DNA from 2 places in the Companilactobacillus heilongjiangensis genome. Region 1 is predicted to be linked to the other one. Evidence: riboswitches for the same ligand, from Rfam matches in the RefSeq annotation. Region 1 holds a riboswitch; the other holds the start of a gene.
The links. A riboswitch is a leader RNA that binds a small molecule or an ion and turns the genes downstream of it on or off. The one in region 1 is predicted to bind lysine.

Region 1 (6,103 bases):
TATAAACCGGAACCCAGTGATGCACCAGTAATCAACAATAATGGTGGTGGTTCATCCTCAAATTCAAGCAACAGTTCAGAAGCAAATCGTACAGTCGAAGGTATCGAAGGAACCTTAGGCACATACAATGACAGACCAGAAGTTCAACTATACGATGATGAAGGCAGTCAATTAACAGATAGAAAACTTGTTCTAGGTAGTGATTGGTTCACTGATGAAACAATGACTTTGAACAATGATAAATATTATCGTGTGGCTACGAACCAATGGGCAAAAGCTGACGATGTTTATATTTATTACAATCATGATTCCAATGTACTTGTAAATACCGGTTCAGTTGCTGGTTTGGTGACAGCGGACGGCAAGAATGTAACTGATCGTGCATTGCAAGCAAATAGCGGCTGGTATACAGATAGATATATTTACATAAATAATTCTAAATATTATCGTGTCGCAACCAATGAATTTGTTAGTGCTGATAAAGTTCAAGAATACTAAAAAAGCGCTGGAGTCTTTATAAAAAGATTCCAACGCTTTTATTATGTACAGAGGTAATTCTAACGGAAGTGATTCTATTTTAGATAAACTATTTATTAGGAGTCAAACCCCTAACGATAAAATCAGTAACGTGGTTGATTTCTAAAGTTTCGTCCCACTTATTAGGGTCAACGATAATATAATGTTGAATCAAGTATCCTAAAATATTTGAGGCGATGAATCTGAAGATTTCAAGATTGTCCCAATCAATCAGTAAATGTTTGCTCTTCAGTTCATCCAACACCTCATTGAACTGTTTAAAGGATTTTTTAGGAATGCTCTCAATCAAACGGTCATGGATTTCCTGATCGTAGATAAACTCATTTAAAAAAATCTTCATTATCTTATGGTTGTACTTAAAGAGGCCGATGCGATCATTAATCATCGAGTTCAAGAAATATTTCAAATTGAGATTGCCATTTTGATAAGCTGTTTGAGAAAACTGATTCAAATCTTGGGGTAGAATTTTTTGAGTCAATGGTGTCAAAATAGCCATCAATAATTCTTCTTTATTCTTAAATTTACGAAAAATGCTGCCTTCAGAAACGCCTGCATGTTCAGAAATTTCTTTGGTCGAGGTATTGGCATAGCCACGAATCGAGAAGAGATCAATGGCCGATTGGAAAATCAATTTTTGCTTCGGTGTCAGTTTTTCAGTTTTTTCTGCTTCGAGATAAAGATCAAATTGGTTATCCATATGTTTGCCTCTTATATTAATTATTTTGTCTCTAGAAATGAGAATATTCTCATTTCTTCCGATTTGCTTTGGACTACTAGTATAACAATAACACTGCATATCCATAATACATTAGTCGGAGGTTGCGAGGAGATTCAGCTAGCTGTGGAGGTGTTGTAAGAGCTTTAGCTCTTACAACACCGGACGATTTTTGAGACTCGCGGTTTTATGCGAGACTCAAAATCGAGGGTCGAGACCGTACTCTGGCTCGAGCCGGTCTCATAGCAGGCTGAAATCTCCTCGTAACCGGAGACGGACCCAGTTCCATTCTATCCTAAATGGAACTCAAGAGGTAAAACTAAAAAATTTCTTTATGCATGTTTCATAGAACTGTTATTTCTGTAGCCAAAGTAGAATTGAATAATGGCAAGAACGATGTTGACGTAGTTCAAAACATTGAACCATGTGTCGATGCCACTAACTTTGGCAACGCCGAAGTAAACCCAAAATCCCACGATAACTGCAACTACATTGATCCAAGCAAAAGCTTTCTGGAAGTTTTGGTCGTCGGTCTTAAACCACATCCAAATAACATTGACGATAAACCAAATTGCTAAAATCCAAAATATTGTTGTAAACATAATAAAATCCTCCTTTGTGTGATAGTGAGTACTCACTATCAATTTACAAATACGATTATAGTTCTCTAGTTTTAAAATGCAACAAAAAAAGACATTTAAAATCAAAAATGATTTCAAATGCCTTTTATATCAAGCTTTTATAAGACTTTTTTCTTTTTACTACTTTCAATTTTGTTCTTCAATTTGCGGACATAAATCTGATTTAATTGAATCAATAACCAAATATAATCTGGACGAACTGATGAAATATCCCATGAAATGACTTTCAAATCTTCAGGATACTTCTTCTTTTCAATATCCAATGGCAAGACATCCAACGATGTAATCAAAACATCAACGTCCTCGAATTATTCATTAGGAACAATTTCCACGAAGGCGAGGGTTCTGATATTTCTCAAGACAACTTCGGCAGCCTGATTGCCTGGATCGATTAAGACTTTAACTTTGATAATATCTTCCGCACGAATGGTGGAAATATAACTTGGCAAGACTTGGAACAGATTTCTCGAAATCAGCTCGGCCGCATTATAAATTCCAGGGAATTCATTTTGATCGATGTTGGAGAAGAATGTATAAATATCTTTGTAAAGGTCAGTATACGTCTGCTCGGAATCGCTCATGTACATGGTATCCAAATGCATCAGAGAATATGGTGCCATGATGTAATAGAAGACAACGTCACGTGTTACATAAGTCATGATATGCTTCAGAGTCCGCTGATCATGGTAGACCGTCATATCGTCGTGATAGTGTTCCTTTAAGAAATCTATAAAGTGATAAACGAGCGCATAGAACTTAGGATTAATTCTGGCGTTGGCATTGATTGGTTGCTCAAAGGCGGTATCACTTGGTTGAAAGGCAGTCTTTCTGAATAGATTGACCAATTTATTTTCATTATCCAAAGCTTTGACAGGTACGATTGGGTAATCTTCATGGGTCAAAATATCTTCACCAAGATTTTGGTCGCCAAAGACATCGCTATAGTATGGCAAATCTTCGATATAATTACGTTTAATTAAACGAATCCGAGAGATTGCCAGATAATATTTAAGTTGGAAATGCACGATAGGATTGTTAAAAGTAATCCCAGTACGTCCAATAATTTGGTCGATGGAATTCTCTTGAATTAGGCTGAATGGCCATTCTTGACCATGGTATGTGTACCAATAGACATAGTATGCCATCCAACGAATATTTTTTTCATTTCCTTTGATTTCGAGTGTCGAGTTGGAGATCTTGAGACCAAAGTTTTTTAAGAAAGCACGAAATTGTGACATCCGACGGTTAAGGGTAGATTTACTAGTGAAATGTTCATTACTAAAACTCTCAAACGAAGGATTAGCACTGGTTAAACCATAGTTGAAAGCTTGGAAAACAATCGAATTTTTAACCAGATATAGCCGGTAAGTATCGATTGAAATCTTAGTGAAGTCAATTGACTCGATTTTAGTATCGGCGGGGTCAATATCGGGAGTGACATCAGCTAAGTCTTCCAGCAGTGCTTGGAAAATATTGTAAGTTTTCTGGTATGTGAATTCTAGTCTACTACTAATGTTACTTAAATTTACTTCACGAGGAGGTAATGATTTAATAACAGTAAGCATGCGGTATTTCTCGACATCTTGCTTAACTAAGAAAATTTGCTCCAACATTTGTCTTCCCCCGGTAACGTTAAATTAATTTAATAATATACGAAACACTACTTGCTACTATCTTAACATTTATTTATAATGTTTTGTAATCAGATAGAGGTGCAATCTTTATTATTAGTATTTTGGAGTGCGGATAGGGTACTTTGAAAAAATATGAAAGGAAAGTTTGCCGAAATCAATTATCCCTACTTGGTAATTTGATTGGGCTATTGCTTAATAGGCAGTAGACTGTCGTGTTTCAAAACGGGCTTCGAACAACAACTTCCTGTGGTTTACTACGCTTAGCAAATCACGCACAAAATCGTGCGCAATTCGCTAAGCTAGGTAAATCCACGGAAGTTCCCGTTGTTCTACGCCCTCTCAACGCGTTGAGCTATTGATTAATGGGATAATTATAATCCTTATTGTCGGTAGTTCCTCTGATAATAAGGATTTTTTTTATGTCCAAAAAGGGGAATGAAAGATGGAAAATAATGATGTGAATAGGTCGTTGAAGACTCGTCACTTGTCGATGATTGCGCTAGGTGGCTCAATCGGTACCGGCTTGTTCGTTGCGAGTGGTTCTTCAATTTCAACAGCAGGTCCGGGGGGTGCCTTGATAGCTTATGTGGCTATCGGTATTATGGTTTACTTCCTGATGACTAGTTTGGGAGAGATGGCAACTTATATGCCAGTTTCTGGGTCTTTTGCAACATATGCTACAAAATTTATTGATCCTGCCTTCGGTTTTGCGCTAGGTTGGAATTACTGGTTCAACTGGGCGATTACTTTGGCGGTTGATCTCTCCACTATTTCTTTAGTTGTTAAGTATTGGTTCCCAGGTTTGTCGTCGTGGAAAGTCAGTTTGACGTTCATGATTGTGCTCCTGATTATCAATTTCATTTCGGTTGGTTCATTTGGTGAAACAGAATATTGGTTGTCATCAATTAAAGTTACTGCCGTAATTATCTTTTTGATCTGTGGTGTTTTAACTATTATGGGTATTTTAGGCGGACATGGTTCCGTTGGACTTTCAAACTATACGTATAAACATGCTCCATTTGTTGGGGGCGTGCCGGCAATCCTAAGCGTCTTCGTTGTTGCTGGGTTCTCGTTTCAAGGGACTGAGTTGATCGGTATTACAGCCGGTGAATCAGCTACTCCTGAAAAGAGTATTCCAAAGGCTATCAAGCAAGTCTTCTGGAGAATTTTATTATTCTATATTTTGTCAATCGCCGTTATCGGTGCCTTGATTCCTTATACAAGTCCTAACTTGCTAGGTTCAGGCGCTGGCGATATTGCTATCAGTCCATTTACGATTGTTTTCAAAAAAGTTGGTATTCCACTAGCTGCTGGTATCATGAACGCGGTTATCTTAACTTCAGTTATTTCGGCTGCTAACTCAGGTTTGTACGCTGCTAGTCGTATGCTTTGGTCAATGAGTAAAAATGGCATGGCACCAAAGGCTTTCCAAAGAACTAATGGACGTGGTGTGCCAGTATTTTCACTATTATTGACGGCTTTGGTCGGTGGTATTGCCCTGTTCACAAGTTTGTACGGTGATTCATTCTACGAATTACTAGTTGCAGCTTCGGGATTGACCGGCTTTATCGCATGGTTGGGAATTGCTTTCTCACATTATCGTTTCAGAAAAGCCTACATATATAAAGGCTATGATTTAGATGATTTGAAGTATAAAGCAAAATGGTTCCCATTCGGACCTTTATTGGCAATCGTTTTAGGTATTATTATTATCCTTGGTCAAGACGTCCGTTCAATGGTTAACTTCAACATTGGCCGTCTGTTGATCAGTTACAGTGGTTTGATTATTCTCTTCATCTGCTGGATTTACTATAAGGTCAGATATAAGACCAAGTTCATCAAGCTAGAGGATATCGATGTCAAAGCAACCAAAAATGGTGGCCACTACTAGTTGAAATTTATTAGAAATTAAATTATGATAAACAAAGAATATATGTGGTGTTAGTTAAGTATTCCGTCTACAGAGCTGGGAAATATTCTCAAGCTGTGCGGACCGGTCCGAGCCAAAGAGCGGTCTCGAACCTCGGTTTGAAGCCTTGACACAGTTCGTCAAGTCTCCAAACACGCCCGGTGGTATAAGTACGGGAGATTCCTCCCGTACTTATACCACTACCACGGCACACAAATATTTCTCAGCTCTTCCGACTAGTTAATCGGTAATAATTGGACGAAATGTTTGTAATGGATTGTAAACTAGCGCCATGCATAATAAATATAAAAGCTAAGAGAGTGCCTACTCACAAAACCTTTCAGAGAGACGATGGTTGGTGTAAATCGTTATGGTTTTTATTCCAGCATTCTGGTGACGGGTAATGCCGTTCGGTTTGATCCGATAAAATCTGAAAGTGCAGTGTATTTGATATACGCTGAAACTGGGTGGTACCGCGAATGGTCGATTCGTCCCTTTATTGGGAATGATTCGGCCATTTTTTTGTATCAGAGAGTGGAGCAGGCCCGGGAATTTCCGAGCATTTTCGTAGGTTCGTGAATTGCACGCCGAACTTAGCGGGCGATTTACGAACCTATGAAAAGCGGAAGAAATTGGCCTGTGGAACTCGTTTTATTGCAGAGAGCGG
Region 2 (6,103 bases), 380 kb from region 1:
CCTTAAAGTACTCTCAATTTGAGTTTTATCAGTCGTTTTCTGATCTTTAACTTTAAGAATTTTAGCAGGTACACCGGCAACAACAGTTCCGGCAGCCACATCTTTAGTAACAATAGCTCCGGCACCGACAACAGCATCATCGCCAACTTGAACACCTTCAAGGACAACGGCGTTGGCACCCACGATGACGTTATTTCCAATACGAACTGGTTGGGCAGAAGCAGGTTCAACTACTCCGGCCAAAACGGCATTAGCACCGATATGTGAATTTTCACCAACGATAGCACGACCACCAAGTACGGCACCCATATCAATCATTGTCTTAGCACCGATTTCAGCACCAATGTTGATTACAGCGCCCATCATTATAACGGCGTTATCACCAATTTCAACACGGTCACGGATAATGGCACCTGGTTCGATCCGAGCGTTGATATGCTTGGTATCTAGCATTGGTACACCAGTATTTTGACCATCTGCTTCAGCATAATAATCAGTTAATGAATTAGCTTTCAAGATTGGTTCGATCACTTTAAAGTCCCCGATGATAATTGCCAAGTCGTTACTCTTAAAAACTTTGATTTCGGAAGGAAATTCAATGTGGGAAACATCCCCTTGTAAATAAACTTTTACGGGCGTAGATTTCTTTGAGTTTCCTATATAATTGATAATTTCTTGTGCATCCATTTTTGTCATTAAAATTTCCTCCAATTAGTAATCCAAGTCTAAACTAGTTAAATCTTGATAAGTTTCACGTTTAACAACCAATTTGTCCTGACCATCTTCCACAAAGACAACTGCCGGTCTAGGATTGCGGTTATAATTCATTGCCATCGAGTAACCATAAGCTCCGGTATCAAGTACTGCCAAGATATCTCCGGGTACGGTCTCTGGAAGTGGTTGCTGATCAATCATGATATCGCCTGATTCGCAATACTTACCAGCAATGTGGGCTGTTTCGACGATTGGTTCGTCCATCTTATTAGCAACGACTGCTTCATATTTTGCTTGATATAACGCTGGACGAATATTGTCACCCATACCACCATCAACCGAAACATAAGGTGTTAAATCAGGAATATCCTTGCGAGAACCGATTTCATAAAGTGTATAACCGGAAGGTCCAACAATTGAACGACCAGGTTCGATCCAAATTTCAGGAACATTGTCGCAATTCTGCTTCAGCTCATCGGCAATCTGTTTGATAAATTCGTTAGCAGTAATTGGATCATCATCTTCGTTATAACTAATACCAAAGCCACCACCAAGATTGATTACTTCTGGCCAATAGTTGAATTCCTTTTGAAAATCTTTGGAAATGGCAATCATCTTTTGGGCTAACATAACGAAACCTTGTGTTCCAAAAATTTGTGAACCTATATGGGCATGAATTCCTAAAAGATTCATATTAGAATCATCTAAGACTTGTTTCATGGCTTCTTTAGCTTGTCCAGACTCAACATCGAATCCGAATTTACTATCAGTTTGACCAGTTTGGTCGTACTTGTGAGTGTGGGCTGAAATTCCGGGAGTCAATCGCAACATAACATTAATTTTTTCGTCGTCTGTTTTTAAAATACGTGATAACATTTCAATTTCGTGAAAATTATCTAACATAATTACACCGACATGATTTTGAACAGCCATGACTAATTCGTCAAAGGACTTGTTGTTACCATGGAAACTGATCTTCTCACTGGGAAAACCGGCTGCCAATGCGGTATGCAACTCGCCACCAGAAACGACATCAATATGAACATCTTCTTGTTTCATAACTTGATAGATTGCTTTGACTGCAAATGCCTTACTGGCATAACTGACTTGATATTTCAAACCAGCGCCTTCAAAAGCTGACTTGAATTTTCTTATTTGGCTACGGATCTGGGAAACATCGAATACATATAGTGGGGTGCCATATTTCTTGGCTAAATCGACGCTGTCAACTCCGCCTATCATTAAATGTCCATTCTTGCTCGTTAAATCATTTGTAATCATAATATTTTCTCCTTTTACCAAATAAAAAAGCCTCTTTGCTTAATAACAAAGAGACCCATCAATAATCTGCATCAATTTTGTCATAAGCTCAACGTGACCTACCAATAGCCACGACAGTTCGTATTCTCTTATTAATACGCCCCAGCTTGCTAAATTCTGTAAAATTTAGTGCTTCGGCAATCTTCCCTTTCAATAAGTTCACGGCTTTTACAGAAGCTCCCTCATTTACTAATGTTAATTGCGACCTCTTTTGTTGGTATAAGATTATAACAGTGCTCATAATTCGTCAAGTAATATTAGTAAATTTCTCATTTTTATAAATAAAAAGTAATTTTTTCTTGTCATAACAACGAAAAATGATACACTCATCATTAAAAACAATTTAATTTTAGAGGTGTATTGTATGAAGGTCGTCAAGTTTGGGGGTAGTTCCCTCGCCACCGGAGAACAGTTTGAGAAGGTCATCAATATCGTAAATGATGATTTTGAAAGGAAAGTTATCGTTACTTCCGCTCCTGGAAAACGTTTTGCTGGTGATACCAAAGTTACTGATTTATTAATTGAGTACGCTACCGCAGTTATCGAAAATGTGGATCATACTAATATTGTCAAAGAGATTATCTCAAGATACCGCGAAATAAGCGACTATTTTAAACTCGATGATTCAGTTATCAAACTTCTAAAAGAAAAATTAGTTAATCTTGCTACTACTAAGTTCGTTGATGATGAATATCTGATGGCAGCTTTTAAAGCTCATGGAGAATTTCTCAATGCCATTCTTCTAAATGAAGTCCTGAATGCTAAAGGTATCAAATCAATCTTTGTTGATCCCAAAGATGCCGGTATTATCGTCCACGGTCAACCAAATGACGCGGATATTTCACCAGAAACTTATCTTAATTTGGACAAACTTGAATTACCTGATGATACAAAAGCCGTTTTCCCAGGATTCTTCGGTTACAGCCAAGATGGTAATATTTATACCTTTTCTCGTGGTGGATCTGATATCACCGGTGCACTATTGAGTCGCGGATTACATGCCGACCTATATGAAAACTTTACCGATGTCGATGCAATTTATGTTGCTAACAACCATGTAGTCAAGCACCCACAGGCAATCAAGAAAATGTCATATCGTGAAATGCGTGAACTTTCTTACGCCGGTTTCTCAGTCTTTCAAGATGAAGCAATTATTCCCGCTATCAAGGGTCAAGTCCCTGTTAACGTTAAAAATACTAACAATCCTAGTGCTGAAGGAACCCTAATCGTACCAGAACAATTTCTTTTCAACCCTTCTAATCAAATTACGGGAATTGCTTGTTCAAAACGCTTTTCAGCCTTATACATTCATCGCTACTTGTTGAATAAGGAAGTTGGCTTTACCCTCAAGCTATTAAAAATCTTTTATAAATATAATATTTCTTATGAACATATGCCTTCCGGAATTGATGACCTGACCGTTATCTTTGACCGCACTAAGCTTGATAAGACAACTATCAAACACCTTTGCCACGACGTTAAAGAAGTCCTCCAGCCTGATTACTTGGAATGGATCGACGATTATGCAATTATTATGGTGGTTGGTGAAGGTATCGCCCATAACGTCAATACACTCGGTCAAATTATCGATTCATTGACTAACAATAATATTGCTATTCACATGATCAACCAAGGTGCATCACGCATTTCCATCATGATTGGGATTCAGGAGTCAGATGCTGACGATGCAGTTAAACAAATTTATAAGACATTCTTCGATTAATAATGAGGTGAACAATTTGGTAAAATTACTCAAAGTACATGGTTCAGAAAATAAGTTTTTTATCTTAGATCAAACGCTACTCGAAACAACTTTGAATGATGATGAATTAAAATCTGTCGCAATTAACTTCTGTGACAATATTCTTGGTGGTGCCGATGGATTATTAGTTATCGATACAAGTGAAAACTGTCTTGGCAAGATGCGTGTTATCAATGCCGATGGTAGTGAAGCTAAGATGTGTGGCAATGGCTTGAGAACAGTCAGTCGTTACCTATCCGAAAAATATCAGCTAGATAATTTTAAAATTGAAACTATGGAGTCAGACCTAGATGTTGAAAAGGCTCCAGATCTTTATAACGGCGTTCCAGCATTCAGTGTTGAAATCTCACCAATCTCTTTCCAAAAAGCCGATTTACCCTTCTCATATAAGCAAAATGATGAAATGATCGATATGATGGTTCCTGAATTTTTACCAGACCAGAGTTTTACCGCTATAGCGGTGCCCAATCCTCATTTAATCAGCTTTGTGCCTGAAGTCAGTCAATTAGAATTAGGTGACCTAGGTCAGAAACTTAATGGCAAGAACGAATACTTCCCTGAAGGTGTTAATGTCAGTTTCAGTCAGATTCTCGACACTAATAAAATCTTTGTTCAAACATACGAACGTGGCGTTGGCTTTACCAATGCTTGCGGTACTGGTATGTCAGCTACCAGTCTCGCCTTTGCAATGTTGCACCCAGATAAATTCGACCCTGATAAAGAAATCAGTGTTTACAATCCTGGCGGCATGGTTAAAACTAAAATCACTTTAAATCCAGTCAAAGAAAACAGTCAATTAAGACTAATTGGTAATGCTACATTCACTCATACACTTGAAGTTAGTGAATTCAACCTTCATAGCAACAATCTCAACGACATTGACGTTGCAGAAACTGGTGAAGAGAAAGATTACCAAGCATTCGTTGAAAGTATTTCGCAATAATTTCACAATGGACATCATTTAGATGATGTCTATTTTTTTGCATAAAAAAAAGACCTATGAGATAAACTCATAAGTCTTTCAAATTAGTGCGCCTAGTAGGAGTCGAACCTACAACCTTCTGATTCGTAGTCAGACACTCTATCCAATTGCGCTATAGGCGCATATCAATAACTCAACAAAAATAATTATAGCATACATATTGTAAATTTGTATACGACTTTTTTTATTTTTTAACAACAATTTTTAGATCAAATTTAATTCATAGTTTCTGAGTAAAATTATATATATCTAACACTATAACTGGTACAATTTGGTCATAAAATCAAATCTGGAGATGATTCCGATGCAATCACAAATTTACCCTTACATTGCATTTAATAGCGCTAAGGAAGCTATTGAGTACTATCAAGATGTCTTTGGAGCGACTGAAGTTTATCGTATCAGTCCTCAACTTGAACAAGCTAAGCAGTTTGGTCTTCCTGAAGATTTAAACTTAGAAGATTTAACTATGCATGCCGGTTTTACTGTTCTTGGTATGAAAATTGAATGTTCTGATGCATTTAGTGGCAATGCTGAACCTAGTGGACAAATATCATTAATGTTAGATATAAATAACGAAGATCCCGAAAGCGTTAAAGCTGCTGACAATTTCTACAAACACCTCGAAGAATCTGGTCAAGTTGAAATCACTATGCCCTTCGAGGAACAATTCTGGGGTGGCAAAATGGGTGGCTTTACTGATAAATATGGTATCAATTGGATGTTGCACACATCTCCATGGTCACAATCACAAGATCATAAAAACGATTAATCGTAACAAAAAAGGATTCATATCGAATGATATGAATCCTTTTTTAAGTGTTATATTACCCTTTTGAATTAGAGTTTACGGAGAGTAGGGGGTTCGAACCCCTGATACAAGTCAATACTCGTATACATGATTTCCAATCATGCTCCTTCAACCACTCGGACAACTCTCCAAGATAAAAAAAAACTCCGGTTGTCAGACTCGAACTGACGACAACCTGATTAACAGTCAGGTGCTCTACCAACTGAGCTAAACCGGAATAATAACAGCGTGGCAGCTCCCTATCCTCGCGGGTAGTTTCCCACCAACTACTTTCGGCGCGGAGAAGCTTAACTTCTGTGTTCGGCATGGGAACAGGTGTATCCTTCTCACTATCGCCACCACACTATTTTCGCTCGTACCCTGAAAACTAGATATTAAGAACAATGAATTAAATTTTGAATCACTTCGAACTGCTGTAAACTCTTACTCGATTAAGTCCTCGATCTATTAGTACTGCTCAGCTCCATGTATCGCTACACTTCCACCCGCAGCCTATCTACGTCATAATCTCTAA

Region 2: it holds a riboswitch for lysine, as region 1 does, so the genes downstream of both, lysA (diaminopimelate decarboxylase) here and JP39_RS09240 (amino acid permease) in region 1, are expected to answer to the same signal.

What each region holds. Positions count from the first base shown of each region.
Region 1 covers NZ_CP012559.1:2,060,909-2,067,011, reverse strand. The annotation lists gene JP39_RS09265 (BspA family leucine-rich repeat surface protein) at 1-498, shown strand, start outside; gene JP39_RS09260 (TetR/AcrR family transcriptional regulator) at 587-1,234, opposite strand; gene JP39_RS09255 (hypothetical protein) at 1,585-1,854, opposite strand; gene JP39_RS09250 (hypothetical protein) at 1,992-2,183, opposite strand; gene JP39_RS09245 (helix-turn-helix domain-containing protein) at 2,202-3,506, opposite strand; lysine riboswitch at 3,593-3,764, shown strand; gene JP39_RS09240 (amino acid permease) at 3,970-5,418, shown strand.
Region 2 covers NZ_CP012559.1:1,685,164-1,691,266, forward strand. The annotation lists gene dapD (2,3,4,5-tetrahydropyridine-2,6-dicarboxylate N-acetyltransferase) at 1-696, opposite strand, end outside; gene lysA (diaminopimelate decarboxylase) at 712-1,995, opposite strand; lysine riboswitch at 2,072-2,253, opposite strand; gene JP39_RS07710 (aspartate kinase) at 2,399-3,757, shown strand; gene dapF (diaminopimelate epimerase) at 3,774-4,739, shown strand; tRNA gene JP39_RS07720 (tRNA-Arg) at 4,827-4,900, opposite strand; gene JP39_RS07725 (VOC family protein) at 5,083-5,550, shown strand; tRNA gene JP39_RS07730 (tRNA-Ser) at 5,629-5,719, opposite strand; tRNA gene JP39_RS07735 (tRNA-Asn) at 5,734-5,806, opposite strand; rRNA gene rrf (5S ribosomal RNA) at 5,816-5,932, opposite strand; rRNA gene JP39_RS07745 (23S ribosomal RNA) at 6,017-6,103, opposite strand, start outside.